DNA from 4 places in the Isoptericola sp. NPDC056573 genome. Region 1 is predicted to be linked to each of the others. Evidence: riboswitches for the same ligand, from Rfam matches in the RefSeq annotation. Region 1 holds a riboswitch; each other region holds the start of a gene.
The links. Region 1 has a riboswitch for thiamine pyrophosphate ahead of ACFQ8E_RS18010 (bifunctional hydroxymethylpyrimidine kinase/phosphomethylpyrimidine kinase). Riboswitches for the same ligand answer to the same signal wherever they lie in the genome.
Positions count from the first base shown of each region.

Region 2: it holds a riboswitch for thiamine pyrophosphate, as region 1 does, so the genes downstream of both, thiO (glycine oxidase ThiO) here and ACFQ8E_RS18010 (bifunctional hydroxymethylpyrimidine kinase/phosphomethylpyrimidine kinase) in region 1, are expected to answer to the same signal.
Region 3: it holds a riboswitch for thiamine pyrophosphate, as region 1 does, so the genes downstream of both, ACFQ8E_RS15735 (thiamine ABC transporter substrate binding subunit) here and ACFQ8E_RS18010 (bifunctional hydroxymethylpyrimidine kinase/phosphomethylpyrimidine kinase) in region 1, are expected to answer to the same signal.
Region 4: it holds a riboswitch for thiamine pyrophosphate, as region 1 does, so the genes downstream of both, ACFQ8E_RS08680 (ECF transporter S component) here and ACFQ8E_RS18010 (bifunctional hydroxymethylpyrimidine kinase/phosphomethylpyrimidine kinase) in region 1, are expected to answer to the same signal.

Region 1 is NZ_JBHTUY010000011.1:79,733-87,171, reverse strand. It holds gene ACFQ8E_RS18045 (class E sortase) at 1-349, opposite strand, end outside; gene ACFQ8E_RS18040 (class I SAM-dependent methyltransferase) at 413-1,126, shown strand; gene ACFQ8E_RS18035 (acylphosphatase) at 1,116-1,394, opposite strand; gene ACFQ8E_RS18030 (hypothetical protein) at 1,455-2,906, opposite strand; gene ACFQ8E_RS18025 (copper resistance protein CopC) at 3,112-3,741, opposite strand; gene ACFQ8E_RS18020 (YcnI family protein) at 3,738-4,550, opposite strand; gene ACFQ8E_RS18015 (hypothetical protein) at 4,639-5,304, opposite strand; TPP riboswitch at 5,433-5,575, shown strand; gene ACFQ8E_RS18010 (bifunctional hydroxymethylpyrimidine kinase/phosphomethylpyrimidine kinase) at 5,566-7,227, shown strand.
Region 2 is NZ_JBHTUY010000005.1:32,170-39,608, forward strand. It holds gene ACFQ8E_RS09980 (glycosyltransferase family 4 protein) at 1-549, shown strand, start outside; gene ACFQ8E_RS09985 (hypothetical protein) at 675-1,235, shown strand; gene guaA (glutamine-hydrolyzing GMP synthase) at 1,356-2,963, opposite strand; gene thiE (thiamine phosphate synthase) at 3,069-3,740, opposite strand; TPP riboswitch at 3,772-3,874, shown strand; gene thiO (glycine oxidase ThiO) at 3,864-5,096, shown strand; gene thiS (sulfur carrier protein ThiS) at 5,093-5,338, shown strand; gene ACFQ8E_RS10010 (thiazole synthase) at 5,359-6,201, shown strand; gene ACFQ8E_RS10015 (ThiF family adenylyltransferase) at 6,350-7,439, opposite strand, start outside.
Region 3 is NZ_JBHTUY010000008.1:237,226-244,664, reverse strand. It holds gene ACFQ8E_RS15760 (AGE family epimerase/isomerase) at 1-1,066, shown strand, start outside; gene ACFQ8E_RS15755 (RrF2 family transcriptional regulator) at 1,063-1,518, shown strand; gene ACFQ8E_RS15750 (sulfite exporter TauE/SafE family protein) at 1,705-2,631, shown strand; gene ACFQ8E_RS15745 (PAS domain-containing protein) at 2,788-3,567, shown strand; gene ACFQ8E_RS15740 (DUF4235 domain-containing protein) at 3,593-3,859, opposite strand; TPP riboswitch at 4,016-4,120, shown strand; gene ACFQ8E_RS15735 (thiamine ABC transporter substrate binding subunit) at 4,192-5,271, shown strand; gene ACFQ8E_RS15730 (ABC transporter permease) at 5,247-7,034, shown strand; gene ACFQ8E_RS15725 (ABC transporter ATP-binding protein) at 7,034-7,439, shown strand, end outside.
Region 4 is NZ_JBHTUY010000004.1:256,160-263,598, reverse strand. It holds gene ACFQ8E_RS08720 (hypothetical protein) at 1-545, shown strand, start outside; gene ACFQ8E_RS08715 (glutamate-5-semialdehyde dehydrogenase) at 589-1,917, shown strand; gene ACFQ8E_RS08710 (hypothetical protein) at 1,979-2,131, shown strand; gene nadD (nicotinate-nucleotide adenylyltransferase) at 2,196-2,768, shown strand; gene ACFQ8E_RS08700 (hypothetical protein) at 2,761-3,849, shown strand; gene rsfS (ribosome silencing factor) at 3,846-4,292, shown strand; gene ACFQ8E_RS08690 (histidine phosphatase family protein) at 4,289-4,978, shown strand; tRNA gene ACFQ8E_RS08685 (tRNA-Ala) at 5,071-5,143, shown strand; TPP riboswitch at 5,307-5,418, shown strand; gene ACFQ8E_RS08680 (ECF transporter S component) at 5,412-6,050, shown strand; gene ACFQ8E_RS08675 (ATP-binding cassette domain-containing protein) at 6,055-7,439, shown strand, end outside.

The sequences.
Region 1 (7,439 bases):
CGTCCATGCCGGTGCCCTCCGCGATCGGCATCGCGTTGTTCGTCAGGCCGTACCAGGCGGGCACGATGAGCGTGCCGATCGTCTCGCCGTAGCCGACGGCGTCGGGCACGGGCGGGGCGTCCGTGCGCAGCTCGGCCGGCTCGGGGTTGGCGGGCGGCAGGGTCGCCTCGAACTCCTGCATGACCTCCTGCGCCTGGGCGGTGGCCTCGACCGACGTCCACCACAGCTGCCACACGACGAACAGCCCGAGCACCACCCCGAGGGTGATGAGGATCTCGCCGACGCCGCCCACGACGGCGCTGCCGACGCCACGGCGTCGGACGGGGCGGGCGTGGGTAGGACTTGTCACGTGCGAAATGCTACGTGGTCCGCGGCTCTGTCGCGGTCGCTGCGGTCGTGGGACCCTGGGGCGGTGACCAGCGACGACGGCGTGCCGCGGGGGCGCGCACAGCGCGGGCGTGCGGCGCGGCTACGACGGCGGTGGGACCGCGAGTCCGCGGGCTACGACCGGGCGTTCACGGCCGCCGAGCGGAGGATGTTCCCCGGCCTGCGGCGGCGGGTGTGCGCGCTGGCCGAGGGCCGCACCCTCGAGGTCGCCGTCGGCACGGGGCTCAACCTCGAGCACTACCCGCCCGCGGTGACGGCGCGCCCGGGCGGCCTCGTGGGCGTCGACCAGAGCGCCGGGATGCTCGACGTCGCGCGGCACCGTGCCGTGCGGCTCGGCCTCGGCCTCGACCCGGACGCCGACCTGCGCGTCGGCGACGCGCAGGCACTCGACCTGCCCGACGCCTCGTTCGACACGGTCGTGTGCACGTTCTCGCTGTGCGGCATCGCCGACGAGCGGGCGGCCCTGGCCGAGATGGCACGGGTGCTGCGTCCGGGAGGGCTGCTCCTGCTGGCCGACCACGTGGCGTCCAGCGCCTGGCCGCTCCGGGCGTTGCAGGCGCTCGCGGACGTCGTGAGCGTGCCCCTGGCCGGCGAGCACTTCCGGCGCCGGCCGATGCGATGGGTGCTCGAGCGCGGGCTCGTGGTCGAGGAGCACGGGCGCACGCGGGCCGGCGTCGTCGAGCACGTGGCGGCGCGGCTGCCGGGGCGGGACGCCCCGCGCGACGTGCTCAGTCGCTGACGACGAGGACCGTGTCGCCGCGCGGCGGGACCTCCTCGACGTCGACGCCGGTGACGTGGGCCGCGGGCGGGCCCTCGCGCAGGAACGCGAGCATCGCGTCCACCGCGTCGGGCGTGCCCTCGACCTCCGCCTCGACCGTGCCGTCGGGGAGGTTGCGCACGACGCCGCCCACGCCCGCGCGGCGCGCCGCCTCCCGGGTCGACCAGCGGAACCCGACGCCCTGCACGCGGCCGTGCACCCGCACTCGCCGCCGCACCGTGGTGGCCATACACCCTCCCGTGCTCGTCGTGCTCGTCGACGCCGCCGTCACGGTCGGTCGAACGCACCGTCAGTCGAAGATGTCGCCGATGTCCCCGATGTCGTCGAGGATGCCGCCCAGCACCATCCCGCCCAGGACGGCGCCGAAGACGTCGGACCCGCCGCGACCACCGGGGCGCCGGCCACCCTGCCAGCCGTACCCGCCGCCGTACCCGTCGGGGCCGCCGTTGTACCCGCCGTCCCAGCGCTGGCCCTGCCCGGACCGGGCGATGTCGCGGTGCGCCAGCGTCGCGGCCTCCGCGGCGAGCGCGGCACCCCGGCGGGCGGCGGCCACGCCGCGCTCCGGGTCCTGCGCCGCCCGTGCCTGCGCCACCTCGCGCTCGGCCTCCGCCAGGCGCGTCCGGGCGTCGGGGCCCACGGGGGCGCGGTAGTCGTCGACGACGGACCGCGCCGAGGCGAGCTGCCGCTCGGCGTCGTCGAGCGCGGGCCCGAGCCGGGACGCCGCCCGGCGGGTGCGCTCGTCGTGCTCGGCCCGCTCGGCCACGGCGTCGTCGAGCGCGGTGTTGGCCTCGCGGACCCGGGTGAGGGAGCCCACCGGGTCGCCCGGCGCGCCCGGCGCGGGCAGCGCCGCCAGGGCGTCCTCGAGAGCGGTCACCGCGCCGTCGATCCGTCCCGCCCGCTGGGCCGTCGGGAGGGCGCGCGCCTGGGCGAGCTCGGCCCGCGACTCCGCGACGATCGCGCCGAGCGCCGCCTCCGCGCGCAACGCCTCGGCCTCGTAGTCGTCGACGGCGCGCAGCAGCCCCTCCGCGCGGCGTACGGCCTCCTCCGCCGCGCGGGCCGCGGCCCCGGCCTCCGCGACCTGCTGGGTCGTGAGGCGCTTGCGTGCCGCGGCGGTGCTGCGGCCGGCGAACTCGAGCAGCCGCTCCGCCTGCTCGGGGTTGTCCGCGACGGGCAGCAGGGCCTGCGCGTCGTACTGCCCCCGCAGGCGTTCGAGGTCGGCGCGTGCGGCGGGCACGGCCTCGCGGACCCGGGCCAGCTCGCGGTCGACCCGGTCGACGGCGTCGGGGGTCGAGCGGACCGTCTGCCGCAGGGCGGCGAGGCCGCGGTCGAGCTCGTCCAGCGAGCCGTCGGCCGACCGGCACAGGTCGACGACGCGGGCCGACCACTCCCGGCGCTGCTGGTCCGTGTCCGGGACGTGGTCGTGCAGGAGCTGGTTGAGATGGAACGCCTCGGACAGGCGCTCCCGCGCACGGCGCAGGGTCGGTGCGAGCTCGCGCGTCTCCCGGTCGCCCAGCTCGGCCTGGGCGAACGCGAGCTCGTCCTCGGCGAGGCGGGCCCGCTCGTCGGCGCGCACCAGGGCCGAGCCCGCCTCCACGCCGAGCCGCTGCAGCTCCGCCTCGAGGTCCTGTGCCCGCCCACGCGCGGCCCTGCGCCGCCGCGCCGCCCAGAAGGCCACCGCCGTGACCAGCACGACCACTACGACCAGGCCCGTCACGATCCCGACGATCTGCCCCGCATCCATGCTCGGCATCGTAGGCGGCTCCGGCCCGGTGCGGGGACGACCCGACGACGACGCGGGCGTCCCGGAGGGTCACGACCGCGACCTGTCAGGGGGAGGGCGGGGCATATCCGGCCCTGGCCCTGACAGCTCGGGGCCGCCGCGACGTGTCAGGGCGAGGGCGCGGTATACCCGGCCCTCGCCCTGACACGTCGCAGGGTGCGGTGCGTCAGCCGCGACGTCGCGCGAGCCGCAGCGCCACGAGCACCGCCGCGCCGGCGAGCACGACGACGCCCCCCGCGATGCCGAGCACCACGACCAGCTCGGAGGCGTCGCCGCCCCCGTCCTCGGCGGCCGACGCGCCGTCAGCGGTTCCGGAGGACGCCTCGTCCGCGCCCGCGGCCCCGGCCGGGGCGCACGGCGGCGCGTCCGTCGCCGGGGTGGCGGCCTCGGCCCCGGCCGGCGGGTCGTAGGTGAAGGAGAACGCGCCGCTGGTCGGATGCCCGTCGGCCGACACGATCCGCCAGTCCACCGTGTACTCGCCGCCCTCGCCGAGGGCGACGGGCACCGACACGGTGCGGTCCTGCATCGTCGGGCATCCGGTCGCGTAGTCGGTGCCGTCGGCGTCCGTCACGGTGATCACCGTGCTGGAGCCCTCCGCGGACAGGTCGAGCACGACGTCGTCGAACGTCACGTCGACGGACCCGGGCGGTTCCGTCACCTCGGACCCCGAGGCCGGCGACGTGCCGACGACGACGTTGTGGGCGCTCGCGGGCGCCGCGCCGGCGACCCCCGCGGCCCCGAGGCCGAGGGCGAGGGCGAGCGACCCGGCTGCGGCGAGGGCGCGTCGCGCGCTCATCGCTGCTCGGTGCCGGTGCCGGTGCCGGTGGCGCGGGTCCGCGCCAGGGCGGCGACGCCCGTGACGGCGCCGACCAGCCCAAGACCGAGGCCCGCCGCGCCGAGCGCCAGCGGGAGGGTGCCGGAGGCGTCGTCGTCGGCCGCCGCGTCCGTGCCCGCGTCTGTGCCCGCGTCTGCGCCGGCGTCGGCGGCCGAGTCCGTGGCGCCGGCTGCCGACGCCGTGCCGTGGCCGCCGTCCTCGGCCGCCGGGAGGACCTGCAGGACGGGTGCCGGGAGGTCGGGCTCCGCGTCGCCGGTCGCCTCCTGGTCCCAGGCGACGACCTCGCCGTCGGAGTACGTCTGTGTGGCGGGCAGGGCGATCTCCCCGACGCCGTCCGGGACGGCACCGGCGGACACGGTGAACCGGAGGAACTCGCCCGGAGCGATGCCGGCGTCGGCGTCGTCGGCGGTCCACTCGATGCTCGCCGGCGCCTCGGTCACGGTGGTGCCGTGCACCTCGACGGGCTCGGGCAGGGGCGCCTGGGTGACCTTCGCCGTCCAGCCCGGCACGGGCTCCACGGACACGCTGGTGAACGGGGTGTCGGTGGGGAGGTCGACCTTCACGGCGGTGGTCGAGGCCTCAGCGGACTCGTTCGGGACCTTGAAGGTGAGGGTGGCGTACGACCCGGCCTCGGCCGCGTCGGGGGTCACGGTCACGTGCGCGGAGGCCGCGGCCGCGCCGAGGACGAGGGCCGGCACGGTGAGGGCGGCGGCGCCGGCGAGGCGGCGCGCGCGGAGGGCAGGGGTGAGGGCAGGGATGGTCCTGGACATGGGTGTGCTGCTCCTGGTGCTCAGGGGTGGTCAGGGGTCGTCGGACGACGAGGGACCCGCCCCCGTCCGACGACGGACCAGGGCAGGGTCAGGCGGCGCGCACGAGGGCGCCCGGGAGCAGCGGGGGGCCTCGTGGCGGGGTGCGCCGGACGGCGCGGGCCCGGAGAGGGTGCCAGGTGCGCCCGACGACGACGGCGGGCTCGCGGACGACGGGCGGCGCCGCCGGGCCCAGCACGAGGACCGCGACGAGCCGCAGCTGACCCGCGACGTTGACGGCCGCTCGGTCGCCCGCCGCGAGCAGCAGGGCGGTGAGCAGCACCGCGGCAGCGTGCGCGGCGAGCATCCAGGACGTCGTCCCGGGGTCGTCCGCGCGGTGCAGGTGCAGCCCGCTGCCGGTCGCGGGCCCGAGGGAGCCCGGGCCCAGCGCGTGCAGGGCGTGCCCGTCCGACGCGGCCCCGGGCGTCGAGGGCAGGGGCGAGGCCAACGGCGAGGCGTCCGTGCCCGCCGCGCCGAGCACGGACAGGGTCGTGTGCTGCACGAGCTGGAGCGCGACCATCGCGGGGAGCAGGCGGGGGAGCGTCAGCCGGCGGCGGGCGGTCCACACCGCGAGCGGCGCCGTGAGCGCCACGACGACGAGCCAGGCGAGGGGTGCCCCGGGGAGCGCGCCGCCGGCCAGGAGGTGGGCGGCGGCCGCGATGCTGAGCGTCGTGCCGGCGACGAGGAGCTCGCGCGCACGACGGACGACCACGGGCACCCCCGCACCCTACCGCGCCGCGAACAGGCCGCGGGCCTGCGGCGCGAGGGCCTGGCGAGGCGCGGCGTGACGCCGACACGCGCCGCGGGACGCCGCCCGCCGCCCGCGCGGGCCTGGGCTACGGTGGGCGGCACGACACGGGGTGCGTCCCGACCGGTCATCGCCGCGACATCGTCACGACGACGTCGCGACCCGGCCGGCGGGCGCTGAGAACACACCCGTCGAACCTGATCTAGCTCGTACTAGCGAAGGGATGTCGACATGAGTGCGCGCGCACCTGAAGACAGCTCTGCCGGCAGCGCCGGCTCCACCGCCCCTGCTCTCGCGGCCCCGGCGCCGACGAGGGGCAGTCGCCCCCGCGTCCTGGCCGTCGCCGGGTCCGACCCGTCCGGGGGCGCCGGGATCCAGGCGGACCTCAAGTCGATCGCGGCCGCGGGCGGCTACGGGATGGCGGCCGTCACGGCCCTGACCGTGCAGAACACGCGGGGGGTGCGCGACGTGCACGTCCCGCCCGCCGCGTTCCTGGCCGCGCAGCTCGACGCCGTCACCGACGACGTGGCCGTCGACGCCGTGAAGATCGGGATGCTCGCCTCGGCCCCCGTGGCCCACGCCGTGGCCGCCTGGCTCGACGCCCTGCCGCCCGGCGCGACGGGCGCGCGACCCGCCGTCGTCCTGGACCCGGTGATGGTCGCCACGAGCGGGGACCGCCTGCTCGACCCGGCGGCCGAGGACGCCGTGCGGGACCTGCTGTCCCGGGTGGACGTCGTGACGCCGAACCTGCCCGAGCTCGCGGTCCTCGCGCAGGAACCGTCGGCCGCGGACTGGCCCGCCGCGCTCGAGCAGGCGCGACGCCTGGCCTCCCGGCACGGGGTCCTGGTGGTGGCGAAGGGCGGCCACCTGGGCGCCTCGGGGACGGGCGCGACGGGGGCGGGGGCCCCGGACGCGCTCGTCGGGCCGCAGGGCGTGCTGGCGGAGCTCCCCGGGCCGCGCCTGACCAGCACCTCCACCCACGGCACCGGCTGCTCGTTGTCCAGCGGCCTGGCCGCGCGGTACGCGCGCACGGGGGACTGGGCCGAGGCGCTGCGCGGCACGAAGGCCTGGCTGACCGCGGCGATCCGGGCCGGGGAGGCCCTGCGCGTCGGCGGCGGGAACGGTCCGGTCGACCACCTGGTGGGGCTGCGCGCCGGCGTCGCGGAGCCGCTCGCGCCGTCCGGTGCGGGCGGGGCTCCAGGACAGGGCGGAGCACCAGGTCAGGACGGGGCGGAGGACGTCGTCTCCCGCTGGTGGGACGACGCCGCGGGCGTGCGCGCCGCGATCGACGACCTGGCGTTCGTCCGGTCGCTGGGCGACGGGACGCTCGACGCCGACCACTTCCGCACGTACCTGGAGCAGGACGCGCTCTACCTGCGGGACTACGCGCGCTGCCTCGCGCGGGCGAGCGAGCTGGCTCCCACGCGGGCCGAGCAGGCGTTCTGGGCCGGCGGCGCGCACGGCGCGCTGGTGACCGAGCTCGACCTGCACACCCGCTGGCTGGGCGGGGAGCCGCAGGACGTGCCCGCCAGCCCCACGACGGCCGCGTACCTCGACCACCTGCGCGCGGCCGGCGACGACTACGCGACCCTCGTCGCCGCCGTCCTGCCCTGCTACTGGATCTACCAGGACGTGGGGGAGCGGCTGGCCGCCCGCGACCACCCGGGTCACCCGTACGGGGCGTGGCTGGGCACGTACGCGGACGACGCGTTCGCGGACGCGACGCGCGAGGCCGTCGCGATCCTGCGCCGCGCCGCCGCGGCGGCCGACCCGGTCACCCGGGACCGGATGGCGGCGACGTTCCACGCGGCGTGCGAGCACGAGCTGGCGTTCTTCGACCAGACCGGGGCACCCACGGTCGAGCCCACGGTCGGGCGCGTCGCGGTGGGCTGACCCGGTCCACCGCGGCCCGTCCGGGTCCCGCCGTCGTGCGCGACGGCGGGATCCCGCGGCGGTAAGCGGTGTCCCGAGCTCGGGGCGCACCGCGTGACCGGGGCAAGTGTGTCGGAGGCGAGTGACAGAATAGGTGTGATGCCCGACACGAAGCGCACTTCGCGCAGCCGCAGCCGAGGCGCCCGCCGCGCCGATCCCTCCGAAAGTCCCAG
Region 2 (7,439 bases), on a different contig from region 1:
CGCGAGGTGCACGTCGTGTCCGCCACGCGGTTCGCGCCCCGCAAGCGGGTGCTGCCGATGCTCGAGGCGATCGCCGCGGCCGTGGAGAGGGCTCCGGGGCGCCTGGTCGCGACGATCGGCGGCGACGGACCGCAGCTGTCCGAGGCCCGTCGCTGGGTGCGCGAGCACGGCCTGGCCGACACGGTGCGGCTCGTCGGCCGCCTCACCCCGACCGAGCTCAAGCGCCTGTACGTGCGCGCCGACGTCTTCGTGGCCCCGGCCGTGCAGGACGCGTTCGGCATCGCGGCGCTCGAGGCCCAGGCCGCGGGCCTCGCCGTCGTCAGCCGGTCGCAGTCGGGGGTCGCGGAGCGCCTGGTCGACGGCCGGGACGCCCTCCTCGTGGACGACGACGCCGCGATGGCCGACGCCCTCGTCCGCCTCGCCGACGACCCCGCCCTGCTCGACGCGATCATCGCCCACAACCGCTCCGCCGAGCTCGCGACGTCGTGGCCCCGCGTGCTCGCCGACGTCGACCGCGCCTACGCGCGTGCCGCATCGCTCGTCGGCTGACCGCAGCGGCGTCACCGCAGGTCACGGGCGAGTCGTTGCTCGGGCGTATCAAGGGCGCCCGCTGCGCGCTCCCCCCACACCGTGACCGGCGACGAGGGGATCGCCGGCAGACGTGAGGAGCGAAGATGACCATCACGACGCAACGACGCACCGTCCGCGCCCGGCTCGCCGCCGTCGTCGGCGGGCTCGCCGCGATCACCGCACTGGGGGTCGCGGGTCCCACCGCGACGGCCGCACCTGCGGACGACCCGGCGCCGGTCCAGGTGCAGCGCGTGGACAGCGACGCACCGGTCATGGTCGAGGACCTGAAGATCTCGGCCAAGGCTGCCAGCACGACCTACTACTGTGCCGTCCTCGACGGCACCTTCGGCTGCAAGAACGCGAAGCCGGGGACCGGGCTGGTCGTCGCACGGCTGTACCAGAACAAGAACTACGGCGGCTTCCAGGTCGTCGTGTTCAACCCGAAGTACAAGGTCGGCTGCACGTCGGGCACCGGGGACAACGAGGGCGGCGCCAACCTCGGCACCGCGCTGTCCAACCGGATCAGCTCCGTCAAGACCTACAACAGCTGCGACGTGAAGCTCTACAACGGCAACGGCAAGACCGGCGCCAGCACCGGCTGGATCGACAAGTCGGCCCTGCTCAGCGGCTTCAACGACAAGGCCAACTCGTTCAGGATCTCCTGACAGCCCACCTGGCAGCGTGGCCGGCGAGAACCGGGACGTCGTTCGCGAGAGCCGAGCGAGGCACGAGCGAATCATTCGAGCGAACGACGTCCCGGCTCCCGCCGGCCACGCCGTCCACCCTCACTCCCACTCGATGGTGCCCGGCGGCTTGCTCGTCACGTCGAGCACCACGCGGTTGACCTCGCTCACCTCGTTGGTGATGCGGGTGGAGATGACGGACAGCACGTCATAGGGCAGGCGCGTCCAGTCGGCCGTCATGGCGTCCTCGGAGGACACGGGCCGCAGCACGATCGGGTGGCCGTAGGTGCGGCCGTCGCCCTGCACGCCGACGGAACGGACGTCGGCCAGCAGCACGACGGGGCACTGCCAGATCTCGTCGTCCAGGCCCGCCCTGGTGAGCTCGGCGCGCGCGATGGCGTCCGCCTTGCGCAGCGTCTCGAGGCGCTCGGCCGTGACCTCGCCGACGATGCGGATGCCGAGGCCCGGGCCGGGGAACGGCTGGCGGGCGACGATCTCCTCGGGCACGCCGAGCTCGCGGCCCACCGCGCGGACCTCGTCCTTGAACAGGGTGCGCAGCGGCTCGACCAGCTCGAACTGCAGGTCGTCGGGCAGGCCGCCCACGTTGTGGTGGCTCTTGATGTTGGCCGCGCCCTCGCCGCCGCCGGACTCGACGACGTCCGGGTACAGCGTCCCCTGCACGAGGAACTTGACCTCCTCGCCGTGGGCGCCCGCCTCGGCGACGATGTCGCGCTGGGCGTCCTCGAAGACGCGGATGAACTCGCGGCCGATGATCTTGCGCTTCGTCTCCGGGTCGCTCACGCCGGCGAGGGCGGTCAGGAACCGCTCCTTCTCGTCGCGGATGATGAGGTTCACGCCCGTGGAGGCGACGAAGTCGCGCTCGATCTGCTCGACCTCGCCCTCGCGCAGCAGGCCGTGGTCCACGTGCACGCAGGTGAGCTGGTCGCCGACGGCGCGCTGCACCAGCGCGGCGGCGACGGCGGAGTCCACGCCGCCGGACAGGGCGCAGATGACGCGGGCGTCGCCGATCTGCGCGCGGATCGCGGCGACCTGGTCGGCGATGACGTTGCCCGGCGTCCAGTCGGGCGCGAGCCCCGCGCCCTCGTACAGGAACTTCTCCAGCACGGCCTGGCCGTGCGCCGAGTGCTTCACCTCGGGGTGCCACTGCACGCCGTACAGGCGACGGCCGGTGTCCTCGAACGCGGCGACCGGCGAGCCGGACGACGTCGCGAGCACCTGGAAGCCCTCCGGCGCGGCGTGCACGGAGTCGCCGTGGCTCATCCAGGTGGTCTGGTGGTCGGGGGAGCCCGCCAGCAGCACGCCCGCCTCGCACACCTCGACCTCGGTGCCGCCGTACTCCCTCTGCCCCGTCTGCGCGACGGTGCCGCCCAGCGCCTGCGCCATCGCCTGGAAGCCGTAGCAGATGCCGAGCACCGGCACGCCGGCCTCGAACAGCGCCGGGTCCACGAACGGGGCGCCCGTGGCGTACACCGACGACGGCCCGCCCGAGAGGATGATCGCCGCCGGGTTCTTGGCGAGCATCTGCTCGGTGGTGAACGTGTGGGGCACGATCTCGGAGTAGACGCGGGCCTCGCGCACGCGGCGCGCGATGAGCTGCGCGTACTGCGCGCCGAAGTCGACGACGAGGACCGGTCGCGGCGTGGGCGCCAGGTCGGCGGTGGTGGGGGTGTCGGTGGCGGGAGACGTCACCGAGCCATCGTAGCCGCCGGACGGTACCGCTCCCGGGCCCTTCCCACGGGTCACGCGGTGGGGTAGGTCACCTCGACAGCGCGGCGGCGCGCCGGCCGTCGGCGGTCAGGCCAACCGCTCCCGCAGCTCGCGCGCGGCACGCCCGGGGTCGGGCGCCTGCGTGATCGCGCGCACGACGACGACGCGCGACGCACCGGCGTCGAGCACGGCGTCCAGCCGCTCGGCGTCGACGCCGCCGATGGCGAACCACGGCGTCGTCGGGCGGGTCGCGGCGACCTCGCGCAGCAGGTCGAGCCCGACGGCCGCACGGCCGGGCTTGGTGGGCGTGGCCCACAGCGGGCCGACGCAGAAGTAGTCGACGTCCGGGTCGGCCTCGGCCTCGGCCGCCTGCGCGGCGGAGTGGGTGGAGCGGCCCAGCACCGGGCCCGGCCCGAGCAGCGACCGGACCGCCGGCACGGGCAGGTCGCGCTGCCCCATGTGCACGACGGGAGCGCCGGTCAGCCCGGCGACGTCGGCCCGGTCGTTCACCGCCCAGAGCGCGCCGTGCTCCGCGGCGACGCGGGCCACCACGGCCTGCAGCTCGAGCTCGCGCGCGACGTCGAGCGTCTTGTCCCGCAGCTGCACGACGTCCACCCCGCCCGCGAGCGCCGCGTGCAGGAAGTCCTCGAGGTCGCCCCGGTCCTCGCGGGCGTCGGTGCACAGGTACAGGCGGGCGTCGGCGAGGCGGGCGCGGGTCGGGCCGGCGGCGGCATCGTGGTCGGGGGTGGTCGTGGTCACGCCGGCCAGGGTAACCACGGCCCGGGTTACAGTGGCCGCGCACGGGAGCCCCGCTCGGGGCTGAGAGGGCGTAGGAGCCGACCGTCGAACCTGATCTGGGTCATGCCAGCGAAGGGAGCGCACATGCCCACGTCCACCGGTCCGTCCGCCACCCCCTCCGACGTCGTCGTCGTCGGCGGCGGGATCGTCGGTCTCGCGGTGGCCTGGCGGGCCGCGGACGCCGGCCTCGCCGTCACGGTGCTCGACCCGTCGCCCGGCGACGGCGCCACCCGCGCGGCCGCGGGGATGCTCGCGGCCGTCAGCGAGGCGGACTTCGGCGAGCGGGACCTCGCGCGCCTCAACCTCGCGTCGGCCGCCCGCTGGCCCGCGTTCGCCGTCGACCTCGCCGCCGCGACCGGTCGCGACGTCCCGCTGCTGCGTGCCGGGTCGCTCGCCGTCGCGTACGACGCCGACGACCTCGCCCTCCTGCGTCGCGTGCTGGCGCTGCACCGGGAGTGGGGCCTCGCGTCCGCGGAGGTCTCCGTGGCCGACGCCCGGCGCCGCGAGCCGTACCTCGGGCCGCGGCTCGCCGGGGCGGCCCGCGTCGAGGGCGACCTGGCCGTCGACCCGCGGGGCACGCACGCGGCACTCCTCGAGGCGCTGACCCGCGCGCCGGGCGGCACGGTCGTCCGCCGCGCCGCCGTGCGCCTGGAGCGGGACGCCGCGGGCCGGGTGGTCGCGGCGCACGACGCCGCCGGGGTGCGGCACGCCGCCGGGGCCGTGGTCCTCGCGGCCGGCGCCGTCCCTCCCGCGGGGCTGCTCGACGGCGTGCCGGAGGTGCGCGTGCCGGTGCGGCCCGTCAAGGGCGTGACGCTGCGCCTGGACGCCGGGCCGGGGCTCGCCCTCGAGCACGTGGTGCGCGGCACGGTGCAGGGCCGGCCGGTGTACCTCGTGCCGCGGGGCCCGGGCACCGGCGCCGGCCCGGGCAGCGGGCCCGGGCACCGGGAGATCGTCGTCGGCGCCACCAGCGAGGAGCGGCCGGACGACCGCCGCGCCGAGGCGGGCGGCGTGTTCGCGCTGCTGCGCGACGCCCGCGCCCTCGTGCCCGGGATCGACGAGGCCGCGCTGGTCGACGTCACGCCGCGCGCCCGCCCGGCCACCCCCGACAACCTGCCGCTGGTCGGCGCCACCGCCGTGCCCGGACTGCTGGCCGCCGTCGGGCACGGACGCAACGGGGTGCTGCTCGCGCCGCTCACCGCCGACGCGGTGCTCGCCGCGCTGACCGGCACGCCGCCGCCCGACGACGCGCTCGACACCCTCACCGCCGCCGACCCGCGACGCTTCGCGCCCGCAACCCCCGAAGGAGCCCTCCCGTGAGCACGCCGTCCACCTCCGCAACCGCCGTCGTGAACGGCGAGACCTACCCGCTCGACGGACCGCACGGCGACGGCGTCGAGGCCGTCGTCGCGACCCTCGTCCCCGCGTTCGTCGCCGACGGCTCGGTGCAGGGCATCGCCGTCGCCGTGAACGACGCCGTCGTCCCCCGCGGCCTGTGGGCCGGCACCCGGATCGCGCCCGGCGACCGGGTCGAGATCGTCACCGCCGTCCAGGGCGGCTGACCACGAAGCACGGAGGAAGCATGACCAGCACGCACGCCGAGACCACGTCCCGTCCGCTCGCGCACCCGCTCGTCGATCCGCTCGTGGTCGCCGGCACGGAGGTCGGCTCGCGCCTCGTCATGGGCACGGGCGGGGCGTCGAACCTCATGACGCTGGAGGACGCGCTGGTCGCGTCGGGCACCGGGCTCACGACCGTGGCGATGCGCCGCGTCGCAGTACGGCCGGGAGGCGCGGGCGCCGAGGACGGCGGCATCTGGGGCCTGCTGGAGCGGCTGGGCATCCGCGCCCTGCCGAACACGGCCGGCTGCTTCTCGGTCGCCGAGGCCGTGCTCACGGCGCAGCTCGCCCGCGAGGCCTGCGGCACCGACTGGGTCAAGCTCGAGGTGATCGCGGACGACGTCACCCTGCTCCCCGACCCGCTCGGCCTCGTCGAGGCCGCCGACCGGCTGGTGCGCGACGGGTTCGTCGTGCTGCCGTACACGAACGACGACCCGATCCTCGCGCGGCGTCTCGAGGACGTCGGGTGCGCGGCCGTCATGCCGCTCGGCGCCCCCATCGGCACGGGCCTGGGCGTGCTCAACCCCCGCAACATCGAGGCGATCGCGTCCGCCGCGCGCGTGCCCGTCATCCTCGACGCCGGGGTGGGCACCGCGTCCGACGCCGCCCTCGCGATGGAGCTCGGCTGCGACGGCGTGCTCCTCGCGACCGCCGTCACGCGCGCCGCCGACCCGGTCCGCATGGCGCACGCCATGCGCCTCGCCGTCGAGTCCGGGCGCCTCGCCGCCGGCGCCGGCCGCATCCCGCGCCGTGAGGGCGCGCTGGCCAGCTCCTCCCCGGACGGTCGCCTCGACCTCGCCCTCTGACGCGGTGCTCCACGCTGCCGAGGTAGTCCGATCCGTGCCGAGGTAGTCCGATCCGTGCCGAGGTAGTCCGATCCGTGCCGAGGTAGTGGTCCGGTCCACTACCTCGCGGAGTCTCGGACTACCTCGGCACGACCCGTGCTCCCCCGCGTCAGACGGCGAGGAGCAGCGCGGGGGCGCCGCCCTCGACGGAGCGGGCATCGACGCCGGCGGCGCGCGCGACGTCGGCCACGCGGGCGGAGCGGGCGCCCGCGGCGCAGACCAGGAGCACCGGGCGGTCGGTGGGCAGCGCCGCGACCGCGGACGCGGCGGCGTCTCCCCCGCCCAGGAACGCGCCGCTCGGCGACACGGTCGCGCCCGCGACGGGGAGCGCCTGGACCTCCCAGCCCTCGCGGACGTCGACGAGCGCGACGGGCGAGCCGCCCGCGAGGAGCGCGGCGGCGTCGACGGCGCTCATGCTGGCGGGGCCGAGTCCGGAGCCCGCGGCGACGGCGGACCCGCCCACGGGTGCGGGCAGGCCGCAGAACGCGGCGTACGCGGCGTCGTCGGCGAGCAGCTCCGCGACGGGCTCGCGGGTCGGGTCCGGGCGGACGGCGAGCTGGCGCCACGAGAGCTCGAGGGCGTCGTAGACGGCGATGCGGCCGAGCAACGTGGTGCCCGCGCCGGTGATCAGCTTGACCGCCTCGGTGGCCATGACCGACCCGACCGTGCCGCACAGCGCGCCGAGCACGCCGCCGGTGGCGCAGTCGGGCACGGTGCCGGGCGGCGGGGGCACGGGGAAGACGTCGCGGTAGGTGACGCCGCGCGTCCTGGTCTCCTCACCGGTGGCGTCGGCCAGCACCGGCGCGCCCCAGAAGACGGCGACCTGGCCGTCGAACTGGTGGATGGCGCCCCACACGACGGGCACGCCGAGGATCTCGGCCGCGTCGGAGACGAGGTAGCGGGTCGGGAAGTTGTCCGCGCCGTCGAGCACGACGTCGTACCCGCCGACGATCTCGAGCACGTTCTCGGGGGTGAGCCGCACGGGGTGGGCCACCACCTCGACGTCGGGCGCGAGGTCGGCGATCCGGTCGCGCGCCGACTCCACCTTGGGCCGGCCGACGTCGGCCGTGCCGTGCACCACCTGGCGCTGCAGGTTGGAGACGTCCACGACGTCGTCGTCCACGACGCCGAGGGTGCCCACCCCGGCGGCCGCGAGGTACTGGAGGGCCGGGCTGCCCAGGCCGCCCGCCCCGACGACG
Region 3 (7,439 bases), on a different contig from region 1:
GCTCGGGCACCTCCTGGGTGTGGAGGGCGCGGGCGAGCTGCTGGACCGGGGTATCGCCGGCCTGTCACGGACGCTGGCCGACGCCGACGAGGGTGGGTGGTTGGCCTCCAGGGGTCCGGGAGACGCGTTCGACGGGCTCAAGCAGGCCTACGGCCACGCGTTCGTCGTGCTCGCCGGGTCGACCGGGACCGTGGCGCGCACGCCTGGTGCCGTGACCCTCCTCGAGGCGGCGCTGTCGGTGCTCGACCGGCGGTTCTGGGAGGCCGACCACCAGCTCCACCTCGACGAGCGGTCGCGCGACTGGGGCACGGTCGACCCGTACCGCGGGGTCAACGCGAACATGCACTCCGTCGAGGCGCTCCTCGCCGCCCACGACGCCACGGGCGAGAGCCGCTGGCTCGACCGAGCAGCGGTGGTGGCCGACCGCGTCATCGACTGGGCGGCGGGCAACGACTGGCGGATCCCGGAGCACTTCGACACCGCGTGGCAGCCGCAGCTCGAGTACAACGCGGACCGTCCGCACGACCCCTTCAAGCCGTACGGCGCCACACCGGGCCACGGGCTGGAGTGGGCGCGGTTGCTCCTGCAGGTAGACGTCGCCGGGGGGACGCAGGGACAGCGCACCGACGCGGCCCGGCAGCTGTTCCACCGCGCCGTGGCCGACGGGTGGGACGGGCCGGCGGGAGGTTTCGTCTACACGACGGACTGGAACGGGAGCCCCGTCGAGGCCCGCCGCTTCCACTGGGTGGCGGCCGAGGCGGCCGCGGCCGCCGACGTGCTGCACCGCACGACCGGCGAGGCGCGCTACGCCGAGCTCGCCGACGAGTGGTGGGCGTGGATCGACGCCCACCTGGTGGACCACGAGCGCGGCTCCTGGTTCCACGAGCTCGACACCGACAACCGCCCCTCCGGGCGGACGTGGGTCGGCAAGCCCGACATCTACCACGCGGCCCAGGCCGTCATCCTGCCGGACCTGCCGCTCACCGGGTCGTTCGCGGCGTCCGCCCGAGAGGCCGGACCGCTGCTGGCCGGCACGCGACTGGGCGCCGCGGTGGCGTCGTCATGAGGATCTCCGCGAAGGCCGACTACGCGGTGCGGGCGGCCGCCGAGCTCGCGGCGTCCGGCGAGGGCCCGGTCCCGGCCGAGGCACTCGCCCGCGCGCAGCAGGTGCCCCACCGCTTCCTCGAGGCGATCCTCAGCGACCTGCGGCGCGAGGGCATCGTCGCGAGCCGTCGCGGCGCAGGCGGGGGGTACGTGCTCGCCCGCCCGGCCGACAAGGTGACCGTCGCCGACGTCGTGCGCGCCGTGGACGGGCCGCTGGTGTTCGTGCGCGACGCGCGGCCCTCCGACCTGGAGTACACCGGCGCCGCCGCGTCGCTGCTGCACGTGTGGGTGGCGCTGCGCGTGAACGTGCGCGCCGTGCTGGAACAGGTGACCCTGGCGGACCTCGCGGCCGGGACGATCCCCGACGTCGTGCGCCGGCTGACCGAGCAGGAATCGGCGTGGGTCAGCCCCTGAGCCACGCCGGATCGGCGTAGGCGCCAGAGGCGCCGCACGGTCGTCGGCCTGGTTCACGCGACGCCGCAGAACCTCGTCTCGCGATACGGACATATTTTTGAGACCGTTGAATCCGATAGAGCCGATCGGGTAACTTCGTCGCAGACGCGGCGGACCCGCTGCCGCGCCGAAACGGAGGGAACCCCCGTGCGGACTCTCGTCCTCCTTGCCCTCGTCGGCCTCGGTGCGCAGCTCGTCGACGGCAGCCTGGGCATGGCCTACGGCGTCACCTCGACCACCCTGCTGCTCGCGATCGGCACCAACCCCGCGGCCGCGTCGGCGACCGTCCACCTCGCCGAGGTCGGCACGACCCTGGCGTCCGGCGCCTCGCACTGGCGGTTCGGGAACGTGGACTGGAAGGTCGTCATCAAGATCGGCATCCCCGGTGCCATCGGCGCGTTCGCCGGCGCGACCTTCCTCTCGTGGCTGTCGACCGAGATCGCCAAGCCGCTGATGTCGATCCTGCTGCTGGGTCTGGGCCTGTACGTGCTGCTGCGGTTCACGCTCCGCGGGCTGCGTACGGACCGTCTCGGGCAGCCGCTCCGCAAGCGGTTCCTCACCCCGCTCGGGCTGGTCGCCGGGTTCATGGACGCCACGGGTGGTGGCGGCTGGGGCCCGGTGGGCACGCCCGCCATCCTCGCGAGCGGCCGCATGGAGCCGCGCAAGGTGGTCGGCTCGATCGACACCAGCGAGTTCTTCGTGGCCGTGGCCGCGAGCCTCGGGTTCCTCTTCGGTCTCGGGACCGCGGGCATCAACCCGTCCTGGGCCCTCGCGCTGCTCATCGGCGGCCTGATCGCCGCGCCGATCGCCGCGTGGCTCGTCCGCCTGGTGCCGCCGCGCGTCCTCGGCTCCGCCGTCGGCGGGATCATCGTCCTCACCAACGTGCGGACCCTGCTGTCCCTCGACTCGTTCCCGGTGAGCGACGGCGTGCGCACCCTGGTGCTCGCGATCATCGCCGTGGGCTGGGCCGCCGCGGTCGTCTACTCCTTCGGCCAGCACCGCAAGGCGGTCGCGGAGGAGCGGGCCGAGGCGGCCGGCGAGCAGCCGGAGGCGGCGGCGACGACGGTCGCCTGACGGTCCGAACCCGTCACGGGCGCCGACAGCACCACCGAGCACCGCCACCGCACGTCACCCGCCGTGCGGTGGCGGTGTCGTGCCGTCCCGGTACCGTGGTGGAGCCAGGAGAACTGCGCGCCGGACCCAGCTGCACGGCACTGGGGGTGGTCCTCGATGTCCAGCACGCCCAACGACACACCGCGCCGCGAGCTCGTCGCCCTCGCGGAGCTGCTGGGTGCCGGGAGCCAGCTGCTCGTGGGCCGGTACCGGGTCGACGTCGCCACGGGGGAGTGGTGGTGGTCGGACGAGGTGTTCCGGATCTTCGGGCGTGAGCCCGGCTCCGTCGCGCCGGGGCCCGAGGTGCTGCGCGCCCACCTGCACCCGGACGACCGTGAGCGGCTCTCCCGCACGGCGGTGGTCGCACTGGGTGCCGGGCGGCCGTTCTCGGGGGCACACCGCGTCGTGGACGACCACGGGCGCACGCACACGGTCGTCGTCACGGGTCAGGGGCGGCACGGGAGCGACGGCGCGTCGTCGCAGATCGTCGGCTACGTCATCGACGCGAGCCCGGTCGTGCGCGACGCGCTGGAGCGCGAGGCGCACCGCGCCGTCTCGCGCGCGTTCGTCGCCGCCGCGGCCGCGGAGCAGGCCAAGGGCGCCATCATGGCCGTCTGCGGCGTGGACGAGTCGGTGGCCACCGAGGTCCTCGCCGACGCGGGCGCGCAGGTCGGCGTGTCCGCCCAGTCGGCGGGGGAGCAGGTGATGAAGGAGCTCGCGCGACCGGTCGGGGACCGGGACGCCGCGCTCACGGCGGCGGAGGTGGTCCGGTCGGCACCGCCCGCGAAGGACGCGGCGGACCGCCTGAGCAGCGCGCTCGCCGCCGTGCGGCCGGTGGACCGACCGCACGGCCACGACGCGCAGCTGGCCCGCCGTCGTCCCCGCGCGAGCCACTGACGGGACCGCGCGGGGAATCGGCGGGTCAGCGGCCCGAGACGAACCGGGCAGCCGCGCGCCCGGCGCCCTGGCGGGCGAGGCGCTTCGCGAGCACCGCGACGCCGCCCGAGACGGCCGCGAAGGTGACCGCCTGCACGATGGAGAGCTCGTCGTCGTCCAGGTCGGTGGGCGCCACGTTGCCCGTCGCCCGCTCCCAGACCACCCCGATCAGCTTCTGCGCGACCCATCCGGCGGCGATCGTCAGCACCACCGTGCCGACCTTCACGCCCAGCGGCTGCTCGGTGTCCGTCACGTGCTCTCCCTCGGTCTGACCCGGCGTGCTACCGCCGGGGCGTCGTCCTGGTCCGGCGTCCACGGCCGACGGGCGGTGTCACGGCACGTCAGGCACGTCACACCCCGAGGCCGAGGACGGGACCACGGTAGCGCGGTGTCGACGGGTAGGCTCGTGCTGATACGACAGGGGAGCGCCCACCGGCGCTGAGAGTGCGGACCGCCGCAGACCCTCGAACCTGACCCGGTTAGCACCGGTGGAGGAAGTCGGGAATCTCGTTCCCTGCGGACGGCAGCACCACGACGGTGCCGGGCGCCCGCAGGACCCCCTTCTCGCACCTTGAGGAGGACAGCATGACGCTGAGCACCACGACCAGGACCAGGAGCGCGGCAGCAGCGGTCGGGGCCGTCGCGCTGCTGCCGCTGCTGGCGGCGTGCGGCGGCGGGACGCCGGCGGACGAGGGGAGCGGGGCGTCGAGCACGGTCACGCTCGTCACCCACGACTCGTTCGCCGTCTCCGACGAGGTGCTGGCCGCGTTCGAGAAGGAGTCCGGCCTCACCGTCGAGCAGGTGGCACCGGGCGACGCGGGCACGCTGGTGAACCAGCTCGTGCTCACCAAGGACGCGCCGCTGGGCGACGTCGTCTTCGGTGTGGACAACACCTATGCGTCGAGGGCCGTCGACGCCGGGGTCTTCGAGGAGTACCAGCCCGCCGACCTGGCCCCGGAGGTCGCGGCCTACGCGCCCGCCGACCTGGCCGGCACGCTGACGCCGGTCGACGTGGGCGACGTCTGCATGAACCTCGACGACGGCTGGTTCGACGAGCACGGCGTCACGCCCCCGACGACGCTCGAGGACCTCGCGAAGCCGGAGTACCAGGACCTCACCGTAGTCACCAACCCCGCGACGTCGTCGCCCGGCCTCGCGTTCCTGCTCGCGACGATCGGAGCCTTCGGCACGGACGGCTGGGAGGCCTACTGGGCCGACCTGCGGGACAACGGCGTCAAGGTCGCCGAGAGCTGGGAGGACGCGTACTACGTCGACTTCTCCGGCGCCGGTGAGGGCGGGCAGCGGCCGATCGCGCTGTCCTACGCGACGTCGCCCGCGTTCACCGTGAGCGACGACGGGACGTCCTCGACGACCAGCGCGATGCTCGACACCTGCTTCCGGCAGGTCGAGTACGCGGGGGTGCTGGCCGGTGCGGAGAACCCGGACGGCGCGAAGCAGCTGGTCGACTTCCTCACCTCGCCCGAGTTCCAGGCCGACGTGCCCGGCCAGATGTACATGTACCCCGCCGACCCGGACGTGGAGCTGCCCGCCGACTGGCAGCAGTTCGCCCCCCTGGCCGACGAGCCGTTCGATGTGGCGCCCGCGGACGTCGCCGCGCACCGCGACGAGTGGATCGAGCAGTGGACGGCGACGGTCGTCGGCTGACGCGCCCCGTGCCGCACGCCCCGCGCAGCGCCGCCCGCCCGGCCTCCCGGGCGGCGCGGTGGCGCGCCGACCGGTGGGGCGCGTGGCTGGGCTGGGGTGCCGCGGTCGTGCTGCCGCTGGGCTTCCTCGCGGTCTTCTTCGCGTGGCCGGTGGTGTCGCTCGTCCTGCAGGGGTTCTTCACCGAGACCACCGCGGGGCGCACGCTCGACCTGTCCGGCTTCGCGGAGGTGCTGTCCCAGGAGCGCACGTGGCGGATCGTCGGGCAGACGCTCGCCCAGGCGCTCACCGGCACGCTGCTGTCGGTGCTGCTGGGCCTGCCGGGCGCGTACGTGCTGTACCGGTGCAGGTTCCCCGGGCGGACGCTGGTGCGGGGTCTGGTGACGGTGCCGTTCGTGCTGCCCAGCGTCGTCGTCGGCGTCGCGTTCCGCGCGCTCTTCGCCCCCGGCGGCCTGCTCGGCTGGGCGCACCTGGAGGAGAGCTTCGCCGGCATCGTGCTCGCCCTGGTGTTCTTCAACTACGCGGTGGTGGTGCGCACGGTCGGCGGCATGTGGGAGCGCCTCGACCCGCGCGCCGAGCAGGCCGCCCGCGCGCTCGGCGCGACGCCCTGGCGCGCGTTCCGCACCGTGACGCTGCCGGCGCTCGGCCCGGCGATCGCGTCGGCCGCCGCGGTGGTGTTCCTGTTCTGCGCGACGGCGTTCGGCGTCGTGCTGGTGCTCGGCGGCCTGCGCTACGGCACGATCGAGACGGAGATCTGGACGCGCACCACCCAGTTCCTCGACCTGCGCTCGGCGGCGGTGCTGTCGGTGCTGCAGCTCGTCGTGGTGGCGGGCGCGCTGCTGGTCAGCTCCCGCGCACGGGCGCGCCGCGAGCGGGCCCTGCACCTCACGAGCGACAGCGTGTCGGCGCACCGGCTGCGGCTGCGCGCCGGCGCCGACGGCACCGACGTCGCGCCGGCGCTCGTCACCCTCGTCGTCGTGGCGGGGCTGCTCGTGCTGCCCATGGCGGGGCTCGTCACCCGGTCGCTGCGCGCGCCCGACGGGTCGTGGGGCCTCGACAACTATGTGGCGCTCGGCACCACCGGCGGGCGCAACGCCCTGACGGTCACGGTGTGGGAGGCGCTGGGCAACTCGCTGCGCACCGCGGCCTGGGCCGCGCTGATCGCCGTCGTCGTGGGCGGCCTCGTGGCGCTCGTCGTGTCGCGACGCCCGCGGCGGGCCGGGCTGCGGCGTGCCGTCGGCGTGCTCGACGCCGCGTTCATGCTGCCCCTCGGCGTCTCCGCCGTGACGGTGGGCTTCGGCTTCCTCATCACGCTGGACCGCCCGCTGGGGCTCGACGTCGACCTGCGCACCTCCGGCGCGCTGGTGCCGATCGCGCAGGCGGTCGTCGCGATCCCGCTCGTGGTGCGCACGATGCTGCCGGTGCTGCGCGCCATCGACCCGCGGTTGCGGGAGGCGGCCGCCACGCTGGGCGCGGCGCCCGGGCGGGTGCTACGGACGGTCGACGGCCCGCTCGGCGCGCGGTCGCTGGGGTTGGCGATCGGGTTCGCGTTCGCGGTCTCGCTCGGCGAGTTCGGCGCGACGTCGTTCCTCGCCCGCCCCGACACGGCCACCCTGCCCGTGGTCATCTACCGCCTGATCGGGCGGCCCGGGGCCGAGAACTACGGGATGGCGCTCGCGGCGTCCGTGGTGCTGGCCGTGCTCACCGCGACCGTCATGATGGTGGCCGAGCGCCTTCGCGGCGACCGGCCCGGAGGGGAGTTCTGATGGAGCAGGCCCGGCAGACGACGGGGCTCGCCGTGCGCGACGCCGTCGTGCGGTACGGCGCCGCGCGCCGTCGACCGGGGTCGGTCGCGGTGGACGGCGTGTCGCTCGACGTCGCCGCCGGCGAGATCGTCGCGCTGCTGGGGCCGAGCGGCTGCGGCAAGTCGTCGCTGCTGCGCGCCGTCGCCGGGCTGGAGCCGCTGGCGGGCGGCACCGTCGCCTTCGACGGCGCGGACCTCGCGGGCGTGCCCGTGCACCGGCGCGGCTTCGGCCTGCTCTTCCAGGACGGCCAGCTCTTCCCGCACCGGGACGTCGGCCGCAACGTGGCCTACGGGCTCGAGACGCAGGGCGTGCCCCGCGCGGAGCGGGCCGCACGCGTCGCCGACCTCCTGGCCGACGTGGGCCTGG
Region 4 (7,439 bases), on a different contig from region 1:
ACCTCACCCGGCTGCGGGCGCGGCTCGCGCGGTCCGGCGACGGCGCCGGCGTGCGGGCGGCGTATGCCGCGGCGGGGCTCGACCTGCGCGCGGACCTGGCCGCACTGGAGTCGGGCGTCCCGATCGTGGCGGACCCGGCCGCCCGGGCGGCGATGGCGGCCCACCGGCCGGAGGGCACGACGCCGTCGCCGGTGCTCACCCTGCACACGACCGGCGACGGCGGCGCACCGCCGTCGGCGGAGCGGTCCTTCGCCCGGCGCGTGGCCGAGGTCGGCCACCCGGACCGGTTCCGGAGCCTGTACGTCGAGCGGGGGGCGCACCTGTCCGTGAGCCTGGGGGAGGAGCTCGTCGCCCTGCGCACTCTGGAGCGGCGCGTCGACACCGGCCGGTGGCCCTCGCTCGCCCCGCGGACGCTGGACCGCGCGGCGGACGCGCTCGGCCCGGACTACCGCGCCACGTTCGAGGTGGTCACCCAGCAGACCGTCGACCACGCCCCGGCGTTCACCCGGTTCGTGCCGCCGCCCGCGCCCCGTCCCTCCTGGTGAGAGGGGCCTGCCGCCGCGCGCGCCACCGTCGTACTCTCGGGGGATGACCACGACCCTCACCGAGGACCTGACCGCGGGCGGCTCGGGACCCGGCACCTCGGGCGACGACGTCACGGCCGCCGTGCGCGACGTCGCGCGGCGGTCCCAGGTCGCGTCGCGGACGCTCGCGACCGCCCCCAGGGCCACGAAGGACGCCGCGCTGCACGCGCTGGCCGACGCGCTCGAGGCCGCGGCCGGCGAGATCGTCACGGCGAACGCCGACGACCTCGCCCGCGGGCGGGAGCGCGGCCTGAGCGACGGGCTGCTCGACCGGCTGGCGCTCACGCCGGCGAGGATCGGCGCCATCGCCGGCGCGCTGCGCGAGCTCGCCGGCCTGCCGGACCCGGTCGGCGAGGTGGTGCGCGGCCAGACGCTGCCGAACGGCCTGCGCCTGCGCCAGCTGCGCGTGCCGATGGGCGTGGTCGGCATGATCTACGAGGCGCGGCCCAACGTCACGGTCGACGCCGCGGGCCTCGCGCTGAAGTCCGGCAACGCGGTGATCCTGCGCGGCGGCAGCGCTGCGGCGTCGTCCAACGCGGTGGTCGTCGACGTGCTGCGCCGTGCGCTGGAGACCCAGGGCCTGCCCGCCGACCTCGTGCAGACCATCGACGCGTACGGGCGCCCCGGCGGCGTCGCGCTCATGCAGGCGCGCGGGCTGGTGGACGTCCTCGTCCCGCGCGGCGGGGCCGACCTCATCCGCACGGTCGTCGAGTCGTCGACCGTGCCGGTCATCGAGACCGGCGTCGGCAACGTGCACGTGTACGTGGACGCCACGGCCGACGTCGCGAACGCCGTCGAGATCGTCATGAACGCCAAGACGCAGCGGGTCGGGGTGTGCAACGCGGCCGAGACGCTGCTGGTGCACGCCGACGCCGCCGAGGCGTTCCTCCCCGCGGCGCTCGCGGCGCTCGGCGGGGCGGGCGTGGTGCTGCACGGCGACGCGCGCGCGGTCGCCCTGGCGCCCGAGTCGGTCGAGGTGCTCCCCGCGACCGACGCGGACTGGGCCACCGAGTACCTCGCCCTCGAGCTCGCCGTCCGGGTCGTGGACTCGCTCGACGACGCGATCGAGCACATCCGCACCTGGTCGTCGGGGCACACCGAGGCGATCCTCACCCGCGACCTGGCCGCCTCCGAGCGCTTCGTCGCCGAGGTCGACTCGGCCGCCGTCATGGTGAACGCCTCGACGCGCTTCACCGACGGCGGCGAGCTGGGCCTGGGCGCCGAGATCGGCATCTCCACGCAGAAGCTGCACGCGCGCGGGCCCATGGGCCTGGCCGAGCTCACGACCACCAAGTGGGTCGTGCACGGCGACGGGCACGTCCGGCCCGCGTGAGAGACTGACCCCCGAACCTGCCCGAAGCGACCCGTCGCACACCCACGCACAGGAGGAACCCGTGCTGCACACCGCCGTCCAGGTGGCCCAGGAGGCCGCCGAGCACGCCGAGACCATCTCCCCGATCGCGATGGGTCTCCTCGCGTTCGGTGGCCTGGTCGCCGCGCTCGTGGTGACGTACGCCTTCCGCAACGTGTCCAACCGCCACCACTGACGGCCCCCGTCCGGTCAGCGTGAACGAGCCGTCGTCGCAGCCGCGCCGTCCGCGCCTGGGCGTGATGGGCGGCACCTTCGACCCCATCCACCACGGGCACCTGGTCGCCGCCAGCGAGGCGGCTGCACTGCTCGACCTCGACGAGGTCGTCTTCGTGCCCACGGGCAAGCCGACCTTCAAGCAGCACCAGCAGGTGTCCCCGGCCGAGCACCGCTACCTGATGACGGTGATCGCGACGGCGTCGAACCCCCGGTTCACGGTGAGCCGGGTCGACATCGACCGTCCGGGGCTCACCTACACCGTCGACACGCTGCGGGACCTGCACGAGCAACGACCCGACGCCGACCTGTTCTTCATCAGCGGCGCCGACGCGATCGAGCAGATCCTGACCTGGAAGGATGCCGCGCTCCTGTGGGAGATGGCACACTTCGTGGCTGTCACGCGGCCGGGGCACCAGCTCATGGTGGACGGCCTGCCCCACGACGGGGTCACGACGCTGGAGGTCCCGGCGCTGGCGATCTCGTCGAGCGACTGCCGTCGCCGGGCGCAGGCCGGCCAACCGGTGTGGTACCTGGTGCCGGACGGCGTGGTCCAGTACATCGCCAAGCACGGTCTGTATCGAGGTCTCGATGAGTGACAACAACCCGTCCCGCCCGCTGACCCGTCGCGAGATCCGCGAGCGGGAGCAGGCCGCCGCCGCCGCGCAGGCGAACGCCGGTCCGCCGGCGCCGTCCGGGCCGGAGTACGGCGCGCCCGCCGCGGCGAGGTCGCCGTACGCCCCGCCCCCCGGGCAGGCGCCCGCGCCGCGCTTCTCCGCGCCGGCGACCAGCGCGCCGTCGCGGCGCTCGCTCCGCGAGCAGAGCCCGGCGCCCGCCGCCCCGGCCCCCGCGCCGATGGTGCGGCCGCCGTCCACCTCCGCCGGGGTGCGCGGGCTGGACGAGACCGGTCGCCTGGCCCCGATCCAGCGCCCCACCGGCGAGATGTCGCGCGCCGTCGCCCCGACGCCCCCGGTGCGCCCCGCGCCGCCGGCCGGCGCCCCGACCGCGCCGCCCGCGCGCCCCTCGACCCGCCGCGACCAGGGTGCCGCCACGCCCGGCGCCACCGGGCTCGGGCTGCCGCCGCTGGCCGCACCGACGAGCGCCGCGCCCCCGGCCGCCCCGGCTGCCAGCCCGCCGGCCACGGTCGCGCCGCGCCCCGACGGCCCCGCCCGCCGTTCCCCGTTCGCGACGACGGGCACCGCGTCGCCGTTCGGCGCCACCGCGGCCTCGGCGCCGCCCGCCCAGGCGGCACCGAGCCCGGCGCCGCCCGCCGCCACGTCGGTCGCGCCCCCGCTGCCCTGGGCGAGCCCGACCACCGAGCGGCCCGCGTCCGTGCCGCCGTCCCGCCCCGCTGCGGGCCCTGCACAGCCGTCGGCCGCGCCGGAGCGACCCGCCGCGTCCCCGTTCGACGCGCTGGTCGCGTCGGAGCAGCCCGTCCGCGCGCGGTCGGCCGCGCCGCTGGACGACGAGGACGACGACGAGGACTGGGACGAGCCCGAGGCGTCATACACCTGGCTGCACTACATCGTCCTCGTGGTCGTCGCGTTCGTGCTGGGGCTCCTGGTCTGGAAGCTGCTGCTCCAGGCGCCCGACGACAGCAACTTCCAGACGGACACCGACGCCGCCGCGCCCGCGGCCGGCGTCTCCCTCACGTACGAGCACCCCGGAGCCGCTGCATGACCGCTAGCCCCCGCGCCGTCGAGCTGGCGGTCGTCGCCGCCCGGGCCGCGTCGGACCGCAAGGCGCAGGAGATCATCGCGCTGGACGTGAGCGACCAGCTCGTGCTCACCGACGTGTTCCTCATCGCCTCCGGCACGAACGAGCGCCAGGTCTCGGCGATCGTGGACGCCGTCGAGGAGGCGATGTTCCTCGCCGGCTCCAAGCCGATCCGTCGGGAGGGCAAGGCGCAGGCGCGGTGGGTGCTGCTGGACTTCGGGGAGGTCGTCGTCCACGTGCAGCACGCCGAGGACCGCGTGTACTACGCGCTCGAGCGGCTGTGGAAGGACTGCCCGGCGGTGGAGCTGCCGGAGGACGCGCGCGGCGGTGACGGCGCGGCGGCCGCCGCCGAGTACGGCGACGGCGGGGGCGACGGGGCGATCCGTCTCGCGGGCGACGAGCGGTGACGGCCGGCACCGTCGTCCTGCTGCGGCACGCCCGCACCGCCTACAACGCGTCCCTGCGGCTGCAGGGGCAGATCGACATCCCGCTCGACGAGGTCGGGCGCTGGCAGGCGGCGGAGGGCGGCTCCGCGCTCGCGTCGTCGCACCGCGCGACGCGCATCGTGTCGTCCGACCTGGGGCGCGCCGTCGAGACGGCGACCGCGTACGCGGACGCGCTCGGCGGGCAGCCCCTGGTCACCGACGAGCGCCTGCGCGAGCGCGGCTTCGGCGCCTGGGAGGGCCTCACGGGCGCGGAGCTGCAGGAGCGCTGGCCCGAGGAGTACGCCGCCTGGCGCCTGGGCGCGGAGCCCGTGGGCGCGGGGGCCGAGACGAAGGCGGCGGTCGCGGAGCGCATGGCCGAGGCCCTGGCCGAGCATGCCGGCGACCTGGACGACGACGCGACGCTCGTCGTCGTGTCGCACGGCGCCGCCATCTCGCTGGCGGTGACGGCGCTGCTCGGGCTCGACCCGACCACGTGGCGCGGGCTGTCGGGGATGCATAACGTGCACTGGTCGCACCTGCACCGTGCGGGCGAGGGTGCCGTGCCCGCCTGGCGCCTCGTGGCGCACAACGTGGGCGCGGGGTACCCCCTGGACCGCTGGCAGGCGGGGCCGGACTGGAATTTGGAACCTGGCCCGAAGTCTGCCTAAGATATCGACGTTCCCGAGGGGCGCAAGCCCGGAGGAACGCACCGAATCAGACGAATCGCCCGGTCGCCCGTCGGCCGCGAGAGTCGGTTCTCGGGGCTGTGGCGCAGCTGGTAGCGCACCTGCATGGCATGCAGGGGGTCAGGGGTTCGAGTCCCCTCAGCTCCACCCCGACGAGAAGGCCCGGAACCACACGGTTCCGGGCCTTCTTGCGTGACCAGGGGTTTCACGGTGCGGGACGCCCTTGCGCCGACGCCGTCGTCGCCTAGGGTCGGACCTGCGGCCGCGTCGTCGGCCGCCGTGAAGTCACACCTGAAGTCACATCTGAAGACACCCATGACAGGGGAGCGCCGTCGAAGGGGCGCTGAGAGTGCGGGCACAGCCGCAGACCCTTGGAACCTGCTCCGGTTAGCACCGGCGAAGGGAGTTACCTGGAATGTCCGCGCCCACTTTCGCGCGCAGCGCGTCCCTGCGGTACCGCACCGTCGACCTCGTCACCGTGGCCATGCTCGGCGTGGCCGTCGGTGTCGTCTTCTGGGGCTGGACCCAGCTCTACCACCTGCTCTCCGCCGGGCTGGCGGTCGCCTTCCCGCCGGCCACCGGGCTGCTCGGGGGCGGCTGGCTGCTCGGCGGCGTGCTGGGCGGCCTCATCGTCCGCCGTCCGGGCGCGGCGCTGCTCACCGAGGTCGTCGCCGCGAGCGTCGAGGCGCTGCTCGGCGCCGGCTGGGGCTTCTCGGCGATCGTCTCCGGCGTCGTCCAGGGCTTCGGCGCCGAGCTCGTCCTCGCCCTGTTCCTCTACCGGCGCTTCGGCGCCGCGGTCGCGGCCCTGGCGGGCGCGGCGGCGGGCGCGTGCGGCGCCGTGTACGAGTGGTTCGCGTACTACCCGGACTGGGAGTGGGGCTTCCGGCTGGCGTACCTGGGCCTCTTCGCGCTCTCCGGCGCGCTGCTCGCCGGCCTCGGGGGCGCGGCGCTCGTGCGCGCCCTCGCGCGGGCGGGCGTGCTCGACGCGTTCGGCCCGGGTCGCGACCTCGCCGACCGCGCCGCCGACCGTGCCGTCGACCGCGCGCCGGCCTGACGGCGTGGCGCACGACGACGTCCGGGCGCGCGTGCGAGGGCTGTGCTGGCGGCCCACCGGGCGCCGGGCCCCGACGATCGAGGGCCTCGACCTCACCGTCGGCGCGGGGGAGCGCCTGGGGCTGGTCGGTCCCAGCGGGGCGGGCAAGTCGACCGTGCTGCACGCCCTGGCGGGCGTGCTGGGCGACCCGCTGCCCGGCGAGCTGTCCGGGACCGTCCACGTGGACGGCGGGGTGGGGCTCGTCCCGCAGGACCCGGGCTCCGCGGTCGTCGCGGCCCGGATCGGCCGGGACGTCGCCTTCGGCCCCGAGAACGCCGGCCTGCCGCGGGACGAGATCTGGCGCCGGGCCGGGGAGGCTCTCGACCGGGTCGGGCTGCGCCACCCGCCCGACCGGCCGACGTCGGCCCTCTCGGGCGGCGAGCTGCAGCGGCTCGCGCTCGCCGGGGCGCTGGCGAGCGCGCCGGGCCTGCTGCTCCTGGACGAGCCGACCGCGATGCTCGACCCCGCCGCGGCGGCCGAGGTGCGCGCCGCCGTCGTCGGCGCGCTGGAGGGCTCGGACACGTCCCTCGTCGTGGTCGACCACCACGTCGGGCCGTGGCTCGAGCACCTGGACCGCGTCGTGGTGCTCGGACCGGGCGGCCGGGTCACGCACGACGTCGCGCCCGCCGCGCTGCGCGACGTCCCGTCCGCCCTGCGGGACGACCTGACGCGCGCCGGCGTCTGGCTGCCCGGCGTGGCGGCGCCGTCCCCGCTGTCCGTTCCCGCGGCGCTGGTGGCGCCGGACGTGCCCGGGCCGGACGTCGTCGTCGCCGGCCTCCGCGTCGACCTGGTGACCCGCGGCCTGCGCGGTCGCACCACGACGCGTGCCCTCAACGGCGTGGCCGCGCGGCTGCCCGCGGGCCGCCTCACGTCCGTCACGGGGCCCTCGGGGGCGGGGAAGTCCACGCTCGTCGCCACTCTTGCGGGGCACCTGCGGCCGACGGCCGGCGAGGTGCGGGGCGTCCCGGGGCGGACGGCCCGCTCGGAGGAGCTCGCGCGGTCCTGCGGGTGGGTGCCGCAGCACCCGGAGCACGGCCTGCTCGCGCTGCGCGTGCGGGACGAGGTGGAGCTCACCGGCCGGCGCCTCGGCGTCCGGGTGGACGTGGACGCCGTGCTCGCGCTGCTGCGCCTCGACCACCTCGCCGACGCGCATCCGTTCCGGCTGTCCGGCGGCGAGCAGCGGCGGCTCGCCCTGGCGGCGGCGCTGGCGCACCGGCCGGGGCTCGTGCTGCTCGACGAGCCGACCGTCGGCCAGGACAGGGGGACCTGGGCGGCGGTGGCCGGGTGGGCCCGCGCCGCGGCCCGGCACGGCGCCACCGTCGCGGCGAGCACCCACGACGCGCACCTCGT